4 regions of the Sphingobacterium lactis genome follow, and region 3 is predicted to be linked to each of the others. Evidence: riboswitches for the same ligand, from Rfam matches in the RefSeq annotation. Region 3 holds a riboswitch; each other region holds the start of a gene.
What was found. Region 3 has a riboswitch for S-adenosylmethionine ahead of metE (5-methyltetrahydropteroyltriglutamate--homocysteine S-methyltransferase). Riboswitches for the same ligand answer to the same signal wherever they lie in the genome.
Positions count from the first base shown of each region.

Region 1: linked by a shared signal. The riboswitch ahead of G6N79_RS15580 (O-acetylhomoserine aminocarboxypropyltransferase/cysteine synthase family protein) and the one ahead of metE (5-methyltetrahydropteroyltriglutamate--homocysteine S-methyltransferase) in region 3 are both predicted to bind S-adenosylmethionine.
Region 2: linked by a shared signal. The riboswitch ahead of G6N79_RS05280 (methylenetetrahydrofolate reductase) and the one ahead of metE (5-methyltetrahydropteroyltriglutamate--homocysteine S-methyltransferase) in region 3 are both predicted to bind S-adenosylmethionine.
Region 4: linked by a shared signal. The riboswitch ahead of G6N79_RS09210 (5-oxoprolinase) and the one ahead of metE (5-methyltetrahydropteroyltriglutamate--homocysteine S-methyltransferase) in region 3 are both predicted to bind S-adenosylmethionine.

Region 1 covers NZ_CP049246.1:3,555,569-3,561,221, forward strand. Annotated here, with positions in the region: gene dapA (4-hydroxy-tetrahydrodipicolinate synthase) at 1-502, shown strand, start outside; gene G6N79_RS15575 (hypothetical protein) at 594-1,031, shown strand; SAM riboswitch class I at 1,201-1,313, shown strand; gene G6N79_RS15580 (O-acetylhomoserine aminocarboxypropyltransferase/cysteine synthase family protein) at 1,550-2,857, shown strand; gene G6N79_RS15585 (homoserine O-acetyltransferase family protein) at 2,894-3,955, shown strand; gene G6N79_RS15590 (homoserine dehydrogenase) at 3,955-5,136, shown strand.
Region 2 covers NZ_CP049246.1:1,205,499-1,211,151, forward strand. Annotated here, with positions in the region: gene G6N79_RS05265 (UvrD-helicase domain-containing protein) at 1-600, opposite strand, end outside; gene G6N79_RS05270 (30S ribosomal protein S16) at 848-1,384, shown strand; gene rimM (ribosome maturation factor RimM) at 1,526-2,053, shown strand; SAM riboswitch class I at 2,162-2,261, shown strand; gene G6N79_RS05280 (methylenetetrahydrofolate reductase) at 2,309-3,265, shown strand; gene G6N79_RS05285 (peptidase associated/transthyretin-like domain-containing protein) at 3,331-5,653, opposite strand, start outside.
Region 3 covers NZ_CP049246.1:1,327,484-1,333,136, forward strand. Annotated here, with positions in the region: gene metE (5-methyltetrahydropteroyltriglutamate--homocysteine S-methyltransferase) at 1-1,784, opposite strand, end outside; SAM riboswitch class I at 1,856-1,954, opposite strand; gene G6N79_RS05765 (response regulator transcription factor) at 2,382-3,071, opposite strand; gene G6N79_RS05770 (sensor histidine kinase) at 3,093-4,967, opposite strand; gene G6N79_RS05775 (hypothetical protein) at 5,096-5,512, shown strand; gene pyk (pyruvate kinase) at 5,600-5,653, opposite strand, start outside.
Region 4 covers NZ_CP049246.1:2,102,934-2,108,586, reverse strand. Annotated here, with positions in the region: gene rpoN (RNA polymerase factor sigma-54) at 1-1,353, shown strand, start outside; SAM-I-IV-variant riboswitch at 2,186-2,279, shown strand; gene G6N79_RS09210 (5-oxoprolinase) at 2,339-2,599, shown strand; gene G6N79_RS09205 (DUF2891 domain-containing protein) at 2,676-3,785, opposite strand; gene G6N79_RS09200 (DUF937 domain-containing protein) at 3,853-4,542, shown strand; gene G6N79_RS09195 (threonine aldolase family protein) at 4,625-5,653, shown strand, end outside.

The DNA.
Region 1 (5,653 bases), 1.8 Mb from region 3:
AGCCTCCAAGCTACCTATCATCCTGTACAATGTACCAGGCCGTACAGGCAGCAATATTTTGCCGGCTACGACGATCCGCTTGGCGAAGGATTTTAAAAACATCGTAGCAACGAAAGAAGCATCGGGAAGCTTTGCTCAATTCAGCGAGATTTTACGGGACAAGCCTGAGGACTTCCTGTTGATTTCCGGAGATGACCCGATTACCCTACCGATGATGGCCATGGGTGCCGCTGGAATTATCTCTGTCGTGGCAAATGCCTATCCGAATAAGGTTTCCGCATTGTCGCACCTGTGCCAGGAAGGAAATTTTACCGAAGCACGATCCATCCATCTGGAGCTGCTCAAGGCTATTGACCTTTGCTTTATCGAAGGAAACCCTGCCGGTGTCAAGTATATCATGAAGCAGAAAGGATTGGGTGAAGACCATCTTCGCTTACCATTGGTTCCAGTCGGAAAAGCTACGCAGGATGCCATCAATGCCGAAATTCAGCTACTAGGCTAAAAATATCACAGGTTGACCTAACTAAGGGTCAACCTTTTTTTATAATTTTAGGTATTCTTTTTGCAGATAACACATAAATGAAATTATAAAAATGGAAAAATCTAACCAACCGCAGCAACCGAATAAATTCGCCTCAGGTGCGAAGAAGTTTTTTGGATGGTTCTTACTTGTGCTATTCTTGATCCTTGCAGGTGCATTCTACTGGAAATATTATTTTGTTTTCGGTGACGGCGTCAAGTCTGGCGTTTTGAATTACAGCGTAAAAAAGGGGAAACTCTTCAAAACCTACGAAGGTAAGCTAATCCAGGAAGGTATCCGTTCGCAAGCTGCCGGCGGTGGCATTTCCAACAACGAGTTTGAATTCTCCATTGAAAACGACTCCATCTACCAAATTTTGTCCTTAAATAGCGGAAAGGTATTTGATCTGCACTATAAAGAATACAATGGTGTGTTGCCGTGGCGTGGAAATACCCGATATGTGGTCGATCAGATCATTCAGATGCGGGATTCGAAAAACTCCTCATTCTAAAAATAATAATTTACATAACTAGCGCTTCAATGCCTTGTTTCTGAGCTGGAAATGGACATTGAAGCGCTTTTCTTTTGAAAAAAATTGCAAAATTAAATTTGGTATCCTATATTTGCGGGGTACTTCAATAGTAGTACATCTAATCAAACCCTTCCAAAAGAATGGTCTTGATTTATAAAGAAGTGGCGAGAGACTGGCTCAATGACCCACTGGCAACCTTCAATAGGATTGAAAAGGTGCCAAATCCTGTCCGAGGCAATAAGGCTTAGGAGCATATAAATGAAAATAGACTATGATTTCAAAATTGACTACTCTAGAATTTTCGTATACCGTTGGAAAACCGACGGGGACACCCTCTTTTCATACGGCTTGTTGTGGCGGTATGGCGCGAATGCGCTAGTCGTCGAGTAGGCTATGGTATGCAATGTGCATATCTTACACTGCTTTTTCCATGACGACCACCATCCCACAATACCGTTCATCCATCAATTTTTTAACAAGACTAATAATAGCATAACATGGCAGATAATAAAAACCTAAAATTCGAAACTTTACAAGTGCACGCAGGCCAGGAAGTTGATCCAACTACCGGTTCACGCGCATTGCCAATATACCAGACATCATCTTACGTTTTCGAGAATGCGGAACACGGCGCAAACCTGTTTGCACTGAAGCAATTCGGAAATATCTATACCCGGATCATGAATCCCACGACAGACGTTTTTGAGAAACGCATTGCTGCCCTTGAAGGTGGTGTTGCTGCTGTCGCAGTCGCTTCCGGTCAGGCTGCACAATTCATTGCCTTGACCAACATTTTGGAGGCGGGTGACAACTTCGTTTCCGGAGCCAATCTGTACGGTGGTACCTACAATCAATTCAAGGTATCCTTTAAGCGCCTTGGCATTGAAGCGCGATTTGCAGAAGATACGGATGCGGATAAGATCGAAGCGTTGATCGATGACAAGACCAAAGCAATCTATGTAGAAACGATCGGTAATCCGAGCTACAACATTCCAGATTTTGACCGGATTGCTTCCGTTGCAAAGAAACATGACCTGCCTTTGATCGTCGACAATACCTTCGGCGCGGGCGGTTACCTCTTCAAACCATTGGAGCATGGAGCCAATGTTGTCGTGGAGTCGGCAACGAAATGGATCGGTGGTCATGGTACCAGCATCGGTGGTGTGATCATCGACGGTGGAAACTACAACTGGGGCAACGGTAAATTCAAACAGTTCTCAGAACCTTCCGAAGGGTACCATGGCTTGGTATTCTCGGATGTATTCGGCGAGAATGGTCCTTTCGGCAATATCCAATTCGCTATCCGTGCGCGGGTTGAAGGGCTTCGCGATTTTGGCCCTGCCCTATCGCCTTTTAACTCCTTCCTGTTGGTTCAGGGATTGGAAACCCTTTCCCTTCGTGTTCAGCGCCATGTCGACAACACGCTGGAGATTGCCCAATGGTTGGAAGCACATCCACAAGTGGAACAAGTGAGCTATCCTGGATTGAAAAGCCACCCATACCATCAGAATGCACAGAAATACCTGAAGAATGGTTACGGCGCAGTGCTTTCCTTCACCGTGAAAGGCGGTGTTGAAAAAGCCAATGAGTTTATCGATTCCTTGGAATTGATTTCCCATTTGGCGAATGTCGGAGATGCCAAATCCTTGATAATCCACCCTGCAGCTACCACGCACCAGCAATTGAGTGCCGAAGATCAGCGTAAAGCAGGCGTTGCGCCAGGACAGTTGCGCCTATCCGTAGGTATTGAACATATAGACGATATCAAAGCCGATTTGACACAGGCTTTTGAAAAGATAAAATAGGTTTTGCCCTTATAATTTTTGGAGGAAGATAGAAGAATGAGTGCAAAAACTTTTGAATATGCCGGTGAATTCACCCTGGAAAATGGCAAGACGCTGCCCCAGCTGCAGATTGCCTACCACTCCTATGGTGAAATGAACGCCGATAAATCCAATGTGATATGGGTCTGCCACGCATTGACAGCCAATTCGGATGTCTTCGATTGGTGGCCGGGACTTTTTGGTGAGGGTGAACTCTTCAACGATAAGGACTATTTTATAGTCTGCGCCAATGTCCTGGGTTCCCATTACGGAACAACCAATCCATTGTCGGTCAATCCGGAGACGAACACCCCTTATTATTTGGACTTTCCGGCCTTTACCATCCGCGATATTGTTGCGGCACACCAGCTATTGGCAGATCATTTGGGCGTAACTTCCATCAACACGCTAATTGGAGGTTCCCTTGGGGGCCAGCAATCCTTGGAATGGGCAGCCGCCAACACGATAAAAATCCATAATCTAATTGCTATCGGCACGAATGCTTTCTTTTCGCCATGGGGGATTGCATTCAACGAAAGCCAACGGTTAGCTATTGCAGCTGATGCCTCCTTTCAGGAGAAAAGAGCTGACGGGGGGCAAAATGGATTGAAAGCGGCCCGCAGTATGGCCTTGCTTTCCTACCGGACGTACAATGCCTACGGGACGACGCAGGTAGAATCGGATCCGGAGAAAACGGATGCTTACAAGGCATCCTCCTACCAGTCCTATCAAGGGGATAAACTGGTGAAGCGTTTCAATGCGTTCAGCTATTGGTACTTGACCAAAGCGATGGATAGCCATCACCTGGGCCGCGGGAGAGGCCAGGTGGAGCAGGTACTTGCAAACATCAAGGGGATTAACACCTTGGTGGTCGGCATCCCTTCGGATGTACTGTTCCCGCCGCAGGAACAGGAATTCATCGCACAGCATATTCCAAATGCGGAATACTACGAACTCCACTCTTTCTTTGGACATGATGGCTTCCTGATCGAAACGAAGACATTGACCGGCGTGATCGGGGACTTCCTGGAAAGACATAACACAAGCACAGAAAATCAATTAAATTTAATAAAGCAATAATGAGTAAGAAACTTACCATCGGGATGTTTGGATTTGGTGTGGTGGGACAAGGTTTATACGATATCATAAAAACAAAGAACCTCAACCTGGAAATAAAGAAATTTGTCATTAAGAATGCCGACAAGAAAAGGACACTCCCTGCAGAGCTGTTCACCACGGATCCCAACGCGATTCTGGACGATCCAGAAATCAATACCGTTGTGGAACTTATTGACGATGCCGAAGCGGCATTTGAGATCACTAAGCGAGCACTGACTTCCGGCAAGAATGTGGTTTCCGCGAACAAGAAAATGATTGCGACGCACCTGGAGGAGCTCATCAACATCCAGAACCAACACGGTACATCCCTATTGTACGAAGGTGCGGTATGCGGCAGTATTCCGATCATCCGTAACCTGGAGGAATACTACGATAACGAACTCCTGCATTCGGTAAGCGGCATTTTCAACGGTTCTTCCAACTATATCCTTTCCAAGATCTTCAACGAGAACCAGAACTATGATGTCGCATTGAAGAAAGCTCAGGATCTAGGTTTTGCCGAAACTGATCCAACGTTGGACGTGGGTGGATTCGATCCGAAATTCAAACTGGCCATCGTAGCTTCCCATGCTTATGGCATTTATATCAACCCAGATGAGATATTGAACCTCGGTATCGACAAATTGGGCAATGCGGATATCCGTTATGCGCGCGAGAAGAACTTTAAGATCAAATTGATCCCTTTGGCGAAGGAAATCGAGAACCACCGCGTGGTACTATATGTCCTTCCTAAATTTATCGGCAAGGATCACATCTTGGCGAATGTTGAAAATGAGTACAATGGTGTATTGGTAAAAGCGGCCTTTGCGGATGAGCAATTCTTCCTGGGCAAGGGTGCCGGCGGCCATCCAACCGGATCTGCTGTACTTTCCGATATCACGGCCCTTCGCTACGATTATAAATACGAATATAAGAAGCACCTGGAAAGCCAGCAGGTGACCTATTCAACAGATTACACCTTTAAGGTGTATTTCAGATATGAAGATGAAGACGTATTGGAAAACATCCAATTCAGCAGCATCTCGGAACGCTTCTACAGTGATGACCACAAATATGTGATCGGTACGATCAATCTTCAGGAAATCATTGACAAGCGTGATCTTATCCATCAGGACGGAAACTTCCTGGCGGAAATCTTGTAATTCCATTTTAAATTATATTCTCAACACCCCTGCAGGTTGCAAAATAAGAGAAGCTATCACCAGTAGCTATATCTTATCACCAACTTGATCAGGGGTGTTTATTTTTTTCAGACTAGAACAATCTCATACTTTTTTCTTCAAACGCGCTATTTTGATCACAGCAATGTAAAGAACCTATTACAAATCGGTAATGCGTATAAAATTGGTTTATTTATTGTTAAAAAGTTTGTATAAAACAAATATTAGGGTTATATTCCTAGTATCGAATTTTAATAAACTTAAAAATCAAATTTGTTATGAGAAAGTGGAATGTGTTAGTATTACTAAATGCAGTATCTTTCGGTTTGTTCGCTGAGGACGCAACCGCAGCTAACACGAATGAGGGGTCTGCATTGCCGTATTTAATCATTGGTTTTGTAATTTTATCTGTAGCGGCATTTATGCTGTACAGTAGACAGAAAAGAAAGTTTAACGATTAAACACAAGTATACAAAAAGAAAGGCCTGATAAAATCAGG
Region 2 (5,653 bases), 120 kb from region 3:
CTGGAAATTCTCAGAGAATATCAGGCCAGCGAGCGACATTAATTGATGGCGATAGTTCCAATTTTCATTCTTGGCGATCTTCTGTTCGGCATAGGCAATGATCCAGTCTAGCAATTCCGGTTTTTCATCTAGTAGCTGGTTGAGCATGATGGTGAGGTCCCGTTTTACCTTGTTGGTATTCATCTCGATGGCATAGCCTGAATCCAGATTGAGCTCGTAGGTGAAGCTGCGGATGACCTTCTGCGAAAAACCGTCAATTGTGCTGACGGAAAAATGGCTATAATCATGGAGGATCCTCCGGTAGATGCGGTGCGCTTTCTCTTGCATGCTGTGGGCATCCCATTGTGGATTTTGCGCCAACAGTTGCTGTCTATATTGTTGGATGGATGGCGTTGTTGATCCCACCGCCAAGCCCTGCAGTACGGAAAGTATCCGCTCCTTCATTTCGGCGGTCGCTTTATTGGTAAAGGTTACGGCGAGAATCTCGCGGTAACTACTTTCCTTATGCAGCAACAGGGTGAGGAAATGTATGGTCAAACTGAAGGTCTTTCCCGATCCTGCGGAGGCCTTAACGATCTTTAAAGGAGCTTTCCTTGACATAAAAATTGAACGGTTTTGAAAGATTTGAATATCGTGATTATTGGGGTAATCCTCAAATTAAATCGGATAAATCATGGAATTGCAGCTGCAGGGCAATCGTGATTAAGAAGAGTTGTTGACTACCAGGGGTTTGGCATTTTGCCTATTGCAATTAAGGCTTGCGATAATAGATTTTTGTTTTTATCTTTGCGTCCCCTCTTGCATGTAGCTCGGGGGATATGTTGAATACATAAATAATCATTAAAACATGGCAACTAAAATCAGATTGCAGAGACATGGTAAAAAAGGAAAACCTTTTTACCACGTAGTAGTAGCAGATGCACGTGCTCCACGTGATGGTAAGTTCATTGAGCGTTTAGGTTCTTACAACCCAAACACTAACCCAGCAACAATCATTTTGGATTTCGAAAAATCTTTGGACTGGGTGAACAAAGGTGCACAACCTACTGACACAGTTCGCGCTATCCTTTCTTACAAAGGTGTTCTTTACAAGAAACACTTGCAAGGTGGTGTGAAAAAAGGTGCTTTCGATGAAGCTAAAGCTGAAGAACTATTCACAAAATGGTCTGAAGGTAAAGACGCACAAATCGAAGGTAAAAAATCAGGCTTAGCAGAGACTAAAGGTGAAGCTAAAAAAGCTGCTTTAGCTGCTGAGGCGAAGAAAAAAGAAGACAGAGCTGCTGCTATCGCTGCTAAAAACGCTCCAGTTGCTGAAGAAACAGCTGCTGAAGAAGCAGAAGAAGCTGCTGATACTGCAGAAAACACTGAAGAAACTGAAGGTTAATTCTTTCATACAGTATTCGAAAAGGCCGATTCAAAAGAATCGGCTTTTTTTGTGCATGAAATCGGGGTATAGCTGTTGCAGTTCGTAAATTTTCCCGCCAACCCGAAAGAAATCCTTATTTTTACAGATCAAATACACAACATGACAATAGATCAGTGCTTTTATATTGGTTATATCAGTAAGACCCGTGGGCTGAAAGGCGAGGTACAGTTATTCTTCGAATTCGAGGATTATATGGACCTGGACCTGGATTTAATTTTTCTGGAGGTGAACAAGAAATTGGTTCCTTATTTTGTGGATGCCATTAAGCTGCAGCAAAATAGTACGGCATACGCAACATTTGAAGATATCGACCACATCGATAAGGCGCAGGCTATTGTCCGCAAGAAAATGTATTTGCCGAACGATAAAATGCCGGAGCGGGATCCCGAGGACTTTACCTACAAAGATTTGGTCGGCTTCCTGGCAATCGAGGAGAGTGAGGGCGAGTTGGGTGAAATTACCCATGTGCAGGAAATGCCCCAACAATTTATCGCTACGGTAGATATTGATGGCAAAGACGCCATGTTCCCCCTGAACGAAGATTTTATAGTAGGAATTGACCCGGAAGAGCAGGTAATCGTGTTACGATTGCCAGAAGGCTTGATCGATATGTACTTAGAAGATTAGGAGGTTTAGACCTCCTTTTTTTATGCCCATGGCGACGGGTGCTTAAAATCGATCTACTTTTTTCGGTTAACATTTTGAGATTACAGGTCTATTAGCGATATTAGCCGTCGCTTATAGAGAAAGGCAGAGGGACTAGACCCGCTGAAGCCTTAGCAACCTGACACCAGTCAAGGTGCTACATTCTACCCTTAACGAGGAAAGATAAGCTGAAGAACCGGTCACCGCTGTGTTTTCTCTAAGCCTTAATATATTCTTATGAAAATTGTAGATCACATCAAGAACGCAAAAGGGAAGACGCTGTATTCTTTTGAATTGTTGCCACCAGCGAAGGGACAAGGTATCCAAAGTATATTCCAGACAATGGATGAACTGATGGAATTCAAGCCCCCATTCATTGATGTTACGTACCATAGAGAGGATTACCTGTATAAGCAGCACTCGAACGGCCTGTTGGAGCGTGTTTCCTATAGAAAGCGCCCAGGAACGGTAGCGATCTGTGCGGCGATTATGAGTAAATACAAGGTGGATGCGGTGCCACACCTGATCTGCGGAGGCTTCACCAAGGAAGAAACGGAAAATGCACTCATTGACCTGAATTTCTTGGGTATCGACAATGTCTTGGTATTGCGTGGCGATGCACGCAAGGGCGACGCCGATTTTATCCCTACCGTCGGCGGGCATGCGTATGCAACGGATTTGCTACAGCAGGTCGTGGATATGAACCGCGGACAATACCTGCATGAGGATATCGTCACCTCCGAGAAAACCAACTTCTGTATCGGTGTGGCCGGTTACCCTGAAAAGCATTTCGAATCCCCGAACTTCAATACCGATTTCAAATGGTTGAAGAAAAAAGTGGAAATGGGAGCCGAATTTATCGTAACCCAGATGTTCTTTAACGTGGAAAAATACAAGGAATTCGTAACGAAATGCCGTGAAAATGATATCCATGTACCTATTATCCCGGGATTAAAACCATTGACGACCAAAAAGCAATTGATTACCCTACCACGGATCTTCCATCTGGATATTCCAGAGGATTTGAGTGATGCCGTGGAATCCTGCAAAACCAATGCAGATGTTCGCCAAGTAGGTGAGGAGTGGTTGGTACAGCAGTGTAAGGAATTGATCGAATTTGGTGCACCGGTATTGCATTTCTATACCATGAGTAACCCTGGACCGACACGGAAAATCGTCGAAAAATTGGTGTAACGGAAATTGAAGAAATACCTGTATAATACCAAAGCCCTGCTGATGTCAGTAGGGATTTTGTATGTTTAGAATTTGTACCGAAAGCCCAATGTCGTATAGCCTACTAGATTTTTATACGACTGGAAGTATTCCATTCCTTGTTGGTTATCTACCAAACCCAAGGGATCGGCAGATTTCAATCCTAAATTTTGCAAAAAGTTGTCTGCCTCCAACAAGAGTTCAAGCTTATCGGATAAGCTATAGCGCGTTGAAAGGTTCATATCCAAAAAGGAATTGCTTTGCTGCCTATCTTTGATGAAACTGTACTTAAGGAATGTTTTTATCACTAATTTCTTATGGTTATAGCGTGGACCGAACAAAAGACTGTAATTTTCCTGTTTTGAGGTTTCAGAATCATTGTAATTGATGCTTGTAATCTCAGTGGATATCTTCAACATCCCATTTATCCGATTTTCTGAAAAAGAATTGACACAAGCTTGGATGATATGATTGTCTTGCACAATGGGCACCTCTTCATTTGCTAGGAATTGAAAATAGGAGTCTCGGGTTATGCGGTAGGAAACATCAACCTTAAGTGGGTAGCTATTCTTAAGCATGTTATGACTGTAATAGACATCGCCACCATATCGTTTAAGACCCTTCACGCGTTGGTAGGTCCAGAATCTATTGTTTTCTTTATTCAGGGTTTGGATGATCGTGTTCGAACTGGAATTACCAAAGACTGCCAGTTGGAAAGATTCACCTTTGAATGGCAGGTCGTACACATAGGCAATTCTACCAGCGATACGATCGAAATTTTCAAAAAACAGGTCACTTTGACCGAATAGGACGTGGTCATAACGGTCTACATTATAGGGTAGTGCTGCTGTAATCGGCGCAAAAAGTGCTGACTTATCCAGTGAAATTCTGATTTTATTCTTCTTATAGTTATCTAGGAAAATGTCGGCATTTAGATTTCCTGCGAAATAATTTACCTTTTTCGTCTGTTCCGCGAGGTAACGGTGGAGTCGGTTATAATTAAGATTTGCCTCTACGTTGACGAATTTAGTTTTAATATGCACCTCAACCTCAGGACTTAACCTGTTGCTCTTGAATTGCAGGAGATAACGGTCAACTTTGTCGAGTGTCCTGAAATAGGCAAGGCCCACACTTCCACTCATTCCTTTGGCAAAATTGTAATGTAGGCTGGAATTAATGGTATGCTCCTTGTTTTTCAATTTTATGTCATTCTCAGGATGAAGAATTGGAGAATCCGCTATACCATTACTGTTTTGCAACACCCAAAGATCACCACTGTTTTCCGTTTTCAGACTGTAACTAGTGGACCAAGCAATCTTGTTGCTAATTTTGGAATCCAGATTGATTTTATGGGCGTATATGGTGCTGCCTTGAGTAGCACGTTCTTCTACAAAAAAAGACCGCTGCTCTTGGTGATATGTAGCATTAAAACGGTCATCCCGAATAAGCTTGTCGCTATAATTGGACGAACTAAGTTCCAAAATGGATGTTTTGAATAGCTTATGCTTAAAATTAAGCATGTAACTGAACATGCTGGCCTTCAAGCTATCCGTATTGAGCCTATCGTAGAGCGAGTTGCCCAAATAGCGTGTATTGGTTTCTGAAAATTTTAACGAGGAAAGTACATTGTAATTAATGACTGCCTGAAAGGTATATTGATCAGTCGTCCGTTTTACAGTTGTCGAATTCAGAAAACTTAATTCCCGATTTAGGGTTAGATCTTTCGCATAAAACGTACTCCGGTTCGCATCGCGAAAATAGCGGGAGCCCAAATTGTAGGATTGGAGACCTCCGGAATAATCTTCGCTGCTCCAATCTTTATCATACATATTATTCAAATTATTTAAGGAAAATACAGCAAGCCCTTCGCTGAAATAGAAGAGGAATGGTTTAATCTTAAACTTATGCTTATAACCGCCCATTAATTCTATATTCCCTTTTATGATATTGGAAAAGTCTTCTTTCAAGGTAAGATTTATGACCTTGTCTGTTTTTCCTTCTTCAAGGTTTACCTGGAAAGGGTCTCGGTAATCATTGATGACACTCAACCCATCCAGCATTGCGTTTTCAATATTATCCAATGCAATCTTGTTCTGGAATTCAAACGCTTCCTTACCATTTACGAGGATTTTATTGATTTCCTGGCCAGCATGGGTTATTTTGTAGTTTTCATCGACTCGAAATCCTGGGATTCGATTTAAAATTTCTTTGAGGTTATCACTACCAGCCAAGTTTAAAGCGTTTAGGTTAAACTTGATGGTATCGTTGCGAAGTGAAGCAAACCCTTTGTTCATATCGGCTACTACTTCTTCAATCGCTATGGCACTTTCGGAAAGTACTACGTATTCTTGGATATCCACTTTTGTCGTA
Region 3 (5,653 bases):
AAAGCGATTTGGTAAGTCGTTGTGGAACGTGGTTGGTCGTTACGTACGAATGACCATTGCAAGATTGTCACAGGACCAGTTAACATTCCTTTTACAGGACGGTTTGTCAAGGACTGTGCATATGCAGACCAACGTACGGTCATGTCTTCTGGACGGTAAACATCACCGAAGATAATCGGAGGTTTTACACAACGGGAACCGTAGGACTGTACCCAACCGTTCTGCGTAAAGGCATAACCAGCCAATTGCTCACCGAAATATTCTACCATGTCGTTACGCTCGAATTCACCGTGTACCAATACATCGATGTCCAATTCTTCCTGTAGACGGATGGTTCTTTCTGTTTCTTCAGCGATTTCCTTATCGTATTGTTCCTGAGTGATCGCACCTTTTTTCAAGTCTGCTCTCCATTTACGAACGTCTTTTGTTTGCGGGAATGAACCGATTGTTGTTGTCGCAAATCCAGGAAGGTTAAATTTCGCCTGTTGTGCTTCTTTACGTGCATTGAACGTAGAAGTACGTTTAGCGTCTTCATCCGTGATGTTGCTCACGCGGTTTTTCACTTCCGGTTTGTGGATCAATGGAGAAGTACGACGGCTTTCTGCAGCTTCTTTGTTCGCTTCGAAACGTTTTTGCGTTTCCGCATCAACATCACCTTCTGCCAATACAGCAAGGTCACGAACTTCCGCTAATTTCTGCTTCGCAAATGCCAACCAGTTTTTCACTTCCGCAGGAAGGGACTCTTCGTTGTTCTCATTGTCCAAATCGAAAGGAACGTGCAATAGGGAAGAAGATGGAGCGATCCATACACGGTCTTTACCTAATGCATCTACTGCTTGTTTGATTTTCTTCAATGAATTTTCGTAATCATTTTTCCAAATGTTACGGCCTTCAACTACCCCTAAGGAAAGGGTTAGGTTGGCAGGAACTTTCGCCAATATGGTGTCGAGTTGGTTTTCACCACGGACAAGGTCCAAGTGAAGTGCATGCACAGGAAGATTCACAGCGATATCCTCATTGTCGCGCAATGCCTCGAAGTAAGTTGCAACGATTAATTTGATGCCTTTTGCTGCAGCAGCTAATTTTTCGAATACTTCAGGGTATAAAGCTTTCGTAGCATCATCGATATCCAATGCCAAGAAAGGCTCATCGATCTGCACATATTTTGCGCCAGCATCAGCAAGCTTGCCCAAGATCTCTTCGTAAACCGGTAATAGTTTGTCGATAAGATCGATACGGTTGAAGCCAGCTTCTTTTTCCTTACCCAACAAAAGGTAAGTGATCGGGCCGATCAAAACAGGTTTTGTCTCGATACCCAATTTTTTTGCTTCGTTGTATTCGTTCAAGAATTTCTCGGAAGTCAATTTGAATTCCTGATCCTTCACGAATTCAGGAACGATATAGTGGTAGTTCGTATCAAACCACTTGGTCATTTCCATCGCTGTCACATCGACACCGCCTTCTTGGAAACCACGAGCCATCGCAAAGTACAGATCCAAGTTGTACTGACGGTCGATTTTGTTCAATAGGGAATTGTAACGCGCAGGGATAGCGCCTACAGTTAATGATAAGTCAAGAACTTGGTCATAGAAAGAAAAATCGTTGGAAGGGATTAATTCGATGCCGTTCTCTTTTTGAGTGTTCCAATTGCTTTCACGGATTTTAAGTCCTGCTTGCAATAATTCTTCCGCGCTGATCTTTTTCGCCCAGTAAGCCTCATTAGCTTTTTTCAATTCACGGAAGGCGCCCACACGTGGGTAACCTAAATTGTTTGTTAATAGCATATAGTTCTACTAAATTAAATGTTCAATATGTCTTTTTTGCTAAGAGAAGGCTACTAAGGACTCATGTAACCAGCTTATCGTTCCTTTATCAGGTAGAATGTAGCACCTTGTCAAGTGACAGGTTGCTAAGGCTTCATTGGGTCTAGTCCCTCTGCCTTTCTCTATAAGCGGTGGCTAAGTTAGGGAGAAGATTTTATATATGCAAATTAGATTTGAGATGTGAGATATGAGATGTGAGATAGAAAGGGTCCTTTAGATTTGAGATGCTAGATTTGAGATATGTGATAGGAAGGTTGTAGATATGTTTTTTATGATTTTTTAAAGTTTTGCGAATTAAAATTTAAAAAAAATAAATGGGTAACGGAAATTTCCGTTACCCATATAAATATCTCAACTCTTATATCTCAGATCTGGCCACCACATATCACCCTCACTGTCACATATCTCATATCTCAAATCTCTCATCTATCTCTCGTATCGGGCCACCACATATCACCCTCACTGTCTCAAATCTCACATCTCAAATCTAACATCTAACTCTCATATCTCACATCTCAAATCTCATATCTGGCCACCACATTACATGTGGTGGCCAAACTAGCTGACCAACAACTTATATCCCTTGCCATGTACATTGACGATTTCCACGTTGGGATCTTCCTTCAGGTATTTTCTCAATTTGCTGAGGAATACGTCCATACTGCGGCCGGTGAAGTAGTTGTCGTCGTGCCAGATTTTGATCAGGGCTTCCTCACGTGTCAGGACATCGTTTTTCTTGAGGCATAGCAGGCGCAACAGCTCGGCTTCCTTCGTGGAGAGCTTTTGCTGCTGTCCTTTGTAGGAAATGATCTGGCTGGTGTAGTCAAAGAAGTAGTCGCCGATTTCAAATTTGTCGGACACTTCTTCCTCCTTGTCCTTGGCCGCTCTTTTCAGGAGTGCGTTAATGCGGAGCAGGAGTTCTTCCACGCGGAAAGGCTTGGTGATGTAATCATCGCCACCCAGCTCGAAAGCCTGCGTTTTATCTTCCATCATGCCCTTTGCGGTAGCATAGATGATGGGGATGGTCTGATTGATCTTCCGGATGTCCTTACCCAGGGAGAAACCATCCTTTTTGGGCATCATGATATCCAGGATGCACAAATCGAATTCATCCTTGCGGAATGCATCCATTGCTTCTTGACCATCGACACAAAGTACGACGTCAAATTTCCCTTTCAGCTCCAGGTAATCCTTTAACAATTCGCCTAGGTTCGGGTCGTCTTCCGCTAATAATATCTTTTGATTCATATGTGTCCTTTATAATAATGATTATGCAACTTCCTTTGATGCATTCTTCAAAGGTAAAGTTACTTCAAATTGTGTGCCTTTATCTTTTTCGCTCTTTACGGTAATCTTGCCGTTGAGGCGTCTAATAATATCGTTGACATAACTTAATCCCAGTCCGAAACCCTTTACATTGTGGATGTTTCCCGTCGGGATGCGGTAGAATTGGTCGAAAATCTTCTCCGCCTGATCCTTAGTCATGCCCATGCCCTTGTCGGCCACGGAGATGACGATCTGGTTCCCCCGATTAAATGTACGGAAAGTAATTTCGGGTTTATCCTTGGCGTACTTAATGGCGTTGTCCACCAGATTGAACATGACGTTGGAGAGGTGGAGTTCGTCGCCGATCACCAGGTCATTGGTCGCCTCCAAGTTAACATTCAGGATACCATCCGCCTTCTCCAATTGCAGGCGCATACTTTCCAGTACAGCGTGCGCAATGGTATTGATATGGACGTTCACCCGTTCGATCTTGAGGTTTTCCTTTTCGAGGCGGGCAATATTCAAAACGCGCTCGATATGGGAGCCTAGGCGCACGTTCTCATCATAGATGATATTTGCCAATTTGCTGACGCGCTTGCCGTCGGCTGATATTTCCGGATCCTTTAGGGATTCGCTGGCGATCATGATGGTGGCCACTGGTGTTTTGAACTCGTGGGTCATGTTGTTGATGAAGTCGGTCTTCATCTCCGAGATTTTTTTCTGCTTAAAGATAATGCTCAGGGTATAGGCAAAACATCCGATCAATAGCGCCAATAGTGCTAGGATGGTCGGGAACAGCCAATAGCCCATGGTTTCCGCAATGATTCCCCCTTTGTTGGGAAAATAGATGCTCAGCTCACCGGGGGATTGGCCTTGGTCACCCTGGAAAAGTCGTGCCGTATAGAGCGTCGGGTTCTTTACTTCTTTGAGATCCTCCTCGCCAAATTGATAGACTCCCTGGAATACCGCAGGGCTGCTCTTTGAATCTTTGATCTCCATCACGAAGGATGAGTTGACACCGCGTTCGTTAAGTTCCTTGGCGAGCAGTTTCAGGGAGTAGGGACCATTGATCCGTTCGGCCAGTGGGCGTTTCGCCAATTCCATTCCACGTGCAACATCAGCAACAACGGAGCTCTTTTTGCCACCGAGGATAGCGATGCTGTCAAATAGGGTATGGGCTCCACCAAGTTTCTGGGTCCGCAATTTCTGGAGCTTTCCTTCCAACTCCGTAGCTTTGGACAGGATGCGTTTATTGACTTCCGGCGGTAGGGTACTGATCTTAAAATCAGCGGCCACCACGGAGTTGACCGGGAATATCGGAATCAGGAAACGGGTACTGTCGTCTTTTGCCGGAACCGGCTTAAGCGCACGGGTGGCTTCAATATTGGTAAATTCCGCAATGGTATTGTCCGGCGTGAATTCCTGCTGCAGGGTCACACGGACCAAGTGCCGATATTCTTTCCGACGGATGTACGTTTCGAAAAATTCATTGTTGATCTCCACGGCAGGAAACTGCTGATTCAGCTGCGTCCGCAGGGAGTTGAAATTCTGGGTGTGCAGAAAGGCCAAGCGTTGTAGGATCTTGATGCTGTCCTGGTATTGCAGCTGTAGCGCCAGTAATTTCTCGTTCTTCTGCAGGCGCTCTTGGTCTGCCCGAAATTTCTTCTGGTTTTCACGCTCCTGCTGCCGAGCGAAATCATAGATCTCCTTGCGTTCGATCTTGTTCGCAACAGCAGAAAGGGAAGCCTTGACTTCTTCATCAAAAAGTTTGGATTCCTTATGGAAGGATTCGCGCACGAAATAATATTGCATCGCCATTACGCCGATCAACGCAATGGACATCAACCCAATAATTAATGCAATACTTCTTTTCTTCATTTGTTACAAAAGTAATAAGGTGATTTTGCTAATTTTCTCATTTAACACAATTTAACAGCGCATTTAAGCGGATTTTCTGAAATTTAAATTGTTAATCGTAATTTAAATGTGAATTAAAATAGCTGATTATGAAAGTATTCTCCCTGCTCGTACTATTGATGATGGTTTGGTGTTTTTCTTCATCTGCTCAAAATAAAGAAAAAAAATCAGAAAAGGAATCGACCAAAGCTGCAAAGACCCCAGCGCTGCGGGATAGCAGTATCTTTCCGAATTATAAAGATTCCCTGGTGATCGATATTGTTCCGCAGAAGCGGAAGGATGTTCCCTTTCCGAACATCACAGGTAAGAACCAAGATGATGGTTCCATTGCCATCCCGAATGCCGGAAAGAAACCGCTTCTCCAAGGTCAGGATGACAGTGTAATCCTCCGGAAAGACCTGCCTGGAGATAAGTCGGTTCCGATGAAAGGAACAGAACGGTTGGACCGTAAACAACGCGGGAATGCAATCGATACTCTAAAGACGGAAAAGATTATCAAGAAATAGGTCTCCCTAGGGGATTAAAAACATAGAAAAAGCCGCCAGTGGATAATTCCATTGGCGGCTTTTTTATGCGTTTTCCGTTTTTCAGGGTTATTTCACTTCTGAAACGCGAATCGTATTTGTTCTACCTTTTTCGTGTAGCGG
Region 4 (5,653 bases), 780 kb from region 3:
GAGGAGCTTGAGGAAAACCCTGCCCTGGAAGATGGCAGCTTGGCCAATATGAACGACCCTGTTGAAGAATATCCGGACAAAGACCCGGACGATGACTTCAGTATGGAAGACAATACCTATGAAGAGGAATTTAGTGTGGATGAATATATTCAGGAAGATGATTACCGCGATTATGGCGGTGGCTATGACCATGACGATGAGGATGGAAAGAAAGAGATCCCCATTGCCATTCAGGATTCTTTCTATGAAAACCTGCAGAACCAATTGGATCTGCTAGCCCTTTCGGATAAGGATTATATCATTGGCCAACAGATCATTGGCTCCCTGGATGATGACGGTTACTTGAGGCGCCAGATCCCTTCCCTGATCGATGACCTCGCCTTTTCGCAGAATGTCATTGTGGAAGAAGAGGAAGTGGAGGAAATCCTGAAGATCGTGCAGACCTTTGACCCTCCGGGCATCGGTGCGCGCAACCTGCAGGAGTGTTTGGCCATTCAGCTGCGCAAAAAGGACCTGACCAACCCGATTATCCAGAAGGCCATGTCGGTGATTGAAAATTACCTCGACGAATTTACAAAGAAACATTACGATAAGATCGAAAAGCAACTTGGCGTTGATTCCGAGGAGCTGAAAGAAATTGTCAACGAAATATTGAAGCTGAATCCCAAACCTGGCGATTCGGGTGCCGTTGCGGGCAAGCAATTGCAGATCATCCCGGATTTCCATATCAGCAACAACGACGGCGTGCTGCACCTGACCCTCAACGGCAGGAACGCACCGGAGCTCCGCGTTTCCAGATCGTATCAGGAGATGTTCGAGCATTATGAAAAAGCCGAAAAGAACGACAAGAAGATGCGCGAAGCCGTACAGTTCGTGAAACAGAAACTGGATTCGGCAAAATGGTTCATCGACGCCATCAAGCAGCGTCAGCAGACGCTTTTGAAGACCATGAATGCCATCATGGAATACCAATACGACTACTTCCTGACCGGTGACGACCGCATGTTGAAACCGATGATCCTAAAGGATATTGCCGATAAGATCGAAATGGATATCTCTACGGTATCGCGTGTGGCCAATTCAAAATACGTACAGACCGAATTCGGCACGTTCCTACTGAAATCGTTCTTCTCGGAAGCCATCCAGACGGAATCCGGAGAGGAAGTTTCCAACAAGGAGGTGAAGAAGATCCTAGAGGAATGTATCGCCAACGAAGACAAGAGAAAACCGCTTGCCGACGAAAAACTGACCGAAATTCTGAAGGAAAAGGGTTATTCCATCGCCCGCCGGACCGTTGCCAAATACCGAGAGGCCATGAATATTCCGGTAGCCAGACTTCGGAAAGAACTATAAGATCAGCTAGGATGCCGGAAGCGGCTATTTAGCTTGAGGTTAATAAAAAGATTGTTCCGGGGTTCGAGGATAAAGCAATGCTATGTTGCTTTATCCTCGAACCCCGGTTTTTTTGTGGAAGTTTTGAAGGTTTCCATGGTGGTTCGGTATCCAGCACAGTGCAAATATCAATAAATGCTATGCTGGCTTCCTACCTAACGAAATAAATCTTTCCAGGGTACTTCCCTGCCCCTCTTTATCCCTCGCTTTCAAAATCCCTGAGAATTCACAAAACCACTGACCAAAAGTACCAAATAAATGTTTATCACCTTTTTTTTCATTTCTACTAAAAATTCTATTAAAACACTTATTATCAATTTTTTACATAAAATTATAAGCCAAATAGCCCAAAAAATTGCTTGGACCTTGTTCGAGGTGAGAGCGTGGTGAGAGCGTACTGAGAACGAGGTGAGAGCGTGTCTATAGACACGGTCCCACCTCGTATGCAATACGGACGCACCACGGACGCACCTCAGACAAGGTCCACACCTATCCCAAGCGACAATAATTCGCTCATTAGGATTTGGAAATTGGCAAATGGGAACGAACAAACTGTGCGAACTGCATAAGGTGAGAGCGTGGTGTCGATATGACTTTACTAAGAAGACACCTGGATTCTAGAAGATTTTACAAAATGATGGAGGAAGGGTGAATGTGGACATCGCTGAACTGAATATACGCAATAAGTTTTTGCTATTCAAATCTTTAAACGTTTAAATTTCACCTGGATATGCAGGCTAATTTTTATTTTTTTTGAAATATTTTTGGAATTAAAAAATAATCCACTAAGTTTGTAGAGTATTCAGAATTGCACAGGCAATACCAACCGAGTGAAGACACCGCGGTGGTAAACCAATACGGGCGACAAGCCAAAAACAACGTACTATAATCAAGCAAATTATTATTCTGAATGCAATGATGGTTAAACTTTTTAAACATGTATTGTATGTCGAACACAAAACCCCTACAACAGCACCTTTTGGAGCAGTTTACGCACTACTCCACCAACGAACTCGTGGTATTGAACAATGATCTGGTCAAGTCCAACTGGGGCACCAGTAAAACGGCATTCCGAACCGCATTGATCAATGCGCTTTCCAGTCGCGGCATCGATCTTTCGGCCATTATCAGCACAGAAGATGGATTTACGCAGATCCATCAGGTGGCCGTAAAACTGCACGAAAACAAATTAATCCCCATATGCTAATGTAAAAATCCCTGCCGATGACATGATTCGACAGGGATTTTCATTTAAACTGTGGTGCGGATCTAAAAGCTAAGATTTAATTTCCGCCACTCCCCTTTTCCACGGCATATAGCGCAAATGTGCCGAGCCAATGCGTTCCCATATAATCGTCCTTGGCATGGAGGTTTCCAATGGAAAAGCGAAAATGCGTATTGGCGATATCCTTGAGGTGCGCAAGCGCAGGGTCTGTTCCGGCTATTCCGTAAAGACAAGCGGCACGGCTATAGTTCAATCCATCCAGATGCACCAATTTACCATCAGTGCGATCCTTTACAATGGCAGGTTCCAAAGCAAAATCCGCTTTATACAATGCTGGCATAAATGCCTTCAACCACTGCTGGTACGCATCTTTATCATAGACCATCCGCATCAGGTTTGCTTCTTCCAAACAAGGGGATAGAAAATCATATCCACTCGGTTCGTAAGCCAGGTCACAGCCCTTGTCCTTTTCGAAAAGCCGAATGGCATTTTCCTTGATGGTCGATGCAAAGGCGGTATCTCCCACTGCATTCGCATATTCTAGGGAAAGCATCAGGCTGAAAGCCGAGTTATCATGCTGTCCAGCACGGATGGGATAGACCAGTTTGGGTAAGTAGCTGGTATAGCGATCCACCAACAGCGTGACCAAGGGTTGCAAGGCAGATGCCCAACGGGACGCATCGGGGTCCTGCCATTGCTGCAGCTCCTCCTGTAATTTAAAGAGCCAAGCCCAACCGTAGGTACGCTCGAAGCTCAGGTTGTTCTCATCCTGGAAAAAGGCCATTTCCTGTGCCACGTTTTCCGGCGTAATGTGCCGATTGAGTACGTCGCGAATCCGACCAGCACTGTCCACTGCTGGATATTTCTGCATCAATTTGACAATGGACCAGTATCCGTGCACAGAGGAGTGCCAATCATAGCAGCCATAAAAAACAGGTCGCAGTGTTTTGGGTGTCTTCAGATCTGCAGCACTCCCCAACGTTTGCCCGAGCTTATTCGGGTACTCCACTTCCAAGCAGTGCGTAGGTAAGGAAAATATCGTTTCGGCAAGTTCAACCGTTAAAGTTGGTGGTTCAGTTTCGGGTGCCTGTACGGTTTTCTGTTCACGGTTACAGCCCATGACACATAAAGCACCGACAAACCCGAAAAGCAAGAATGATTTTTTCATATCTTCGATTTATTGGCAAAATATTTGAGTTCTAAAATAACATTTATAAACTAAAAAAGCATAACACATGAATATCACAGATTTAATCTCTGGCAGCGTTGGATCGCAAGCAATTGAGGGCATTTCCCAAAAATTAGGCGTAGACAAAAATCAAGCACAATATGTAGTTGCAGCAGCTGTTCCGTTAATGATGTCGGCGTTGAACTACAACGCACAAAAAAGTCCCGAAAGAGCAGAAGGCATCCAACAAGCGTTGAGCTCCAAGCACAATGGTGGTATTTTCGATAACCTTGCCGGTCTGTTCAACGATGGTCCTACGGAAGATGAAGATAAAATGGTGAACCATATTTTCGGAAAGAATACGGACACGGTAAAGGAATCCCTATCAGAAAAATCGGGAATCAGCATCGGTAAAATCGGTGGTATCTTAGCACTTTTGGCACCGTTGGTAATGGGTTACTTGGGTAAGCAGCGCCAATCGCAGGAATCTTCAGGTTCCGGTGGTGGCTTGGGCGACCTGTTAGGTAGTATCTTGGGCGGTGGCAACAGCAATACAGCCGGACAAGGCGGTGGCTTAGGTGACATCATCGGTTCGGTTCTTGGTGGCGGAGCTTCCCAGAATAGCCAGCCGGCAGGAAACCAGCAAACCAATACCGGTGGTCTTGGCGATTTGGTTGGTGATTTCTTCAACCAAAAGAACGACAAGAACGCTAAAGGAAGTATCCTAGACAGCCTTGCAGGCATGTTCGGTAAATAAGAAACAAAAAAAATACGATTAAGGCAATCTTTGGAAAAAGGTTGCCTTTTTCTTTGTCCCGTTCCTTCCTTATATTTACAGCATGCAATCTCAAATTAGCTTTAAGAACGACTACAGCGAAGGTGCCCATCTTGAAATCCTAAACCTGCTCACGCAGACCAATCTCCAACAGGAACCCGGTTACGGTGATGATACGTGGAGCCTGGAAGCCAAGGACATGATCCGCGCGCAGATCGGTAATCCCGACGCAGAAGTCTATTTTGTATCGGGCGGGACGCAGGCCAATCTGCTGGTGATCAGCCACCTCCTGAAGTCCTACGAATCGGTTATTGCGGCCGATACCGGACACATCCAGGTGCATGAAACCGGAGCGATTGAAAATTGCGGACATAAGATCAATCTGGTCCCCCATGCCATGGGCAAGATTGACGTTACAGGGATTGACAAGGTGATCAAAGCCCATACGGACCATCATATGGTGAAACCGGCCATGGTCTACCTTAGCCAGAGCACAGAATTGGGGAGTATCTATAATCGTGCTGAACTAGAGGAAATTTCCAACTACTGTCGAGCGAACAACCTCAAACTGTTTATAGATGGTGCCCGTCTGGCGGTCGCACTGACTTCATCCGAAGCAGATCTTACCTTACCGGAATTTGCCGAACTTTGCGATGTATTCTACATCGGCGCCACCAAAAATGGCGGTCTTCTTGGGGAGGCCATCGTTTTCAATAATGCCTGTGATGCGGCAGGATTTCCGTACTACCTCAAGCAAAAGGGAGCTTTAATGGCCAAAGGTAGGCTCTTGGGCATTCAATTCCATGCCTTGTTTCACGATGGGCTATATTTTGAATTGGCCAAGCACGCCAATGCCATGGCGCGTAAGTTGGCCGAAGGGATTGCTGCAGCAGGTTATGGGTTTGCCCTAACCCCTGAAAGCAATCAGCTCTTCCCTATCCTACCGCTCCAGGTGATAACAGCATTGAACGAACAGTTTGCGTTCTATACCTGGGAAAAGCTGGATGATGAAAAAGCCGTTGTCCGTCTGGTATGTTCCTGGGCAACAAAAGAAGCGGATGTCGATTCTTTTATCGACGCCCTCAATCACCGT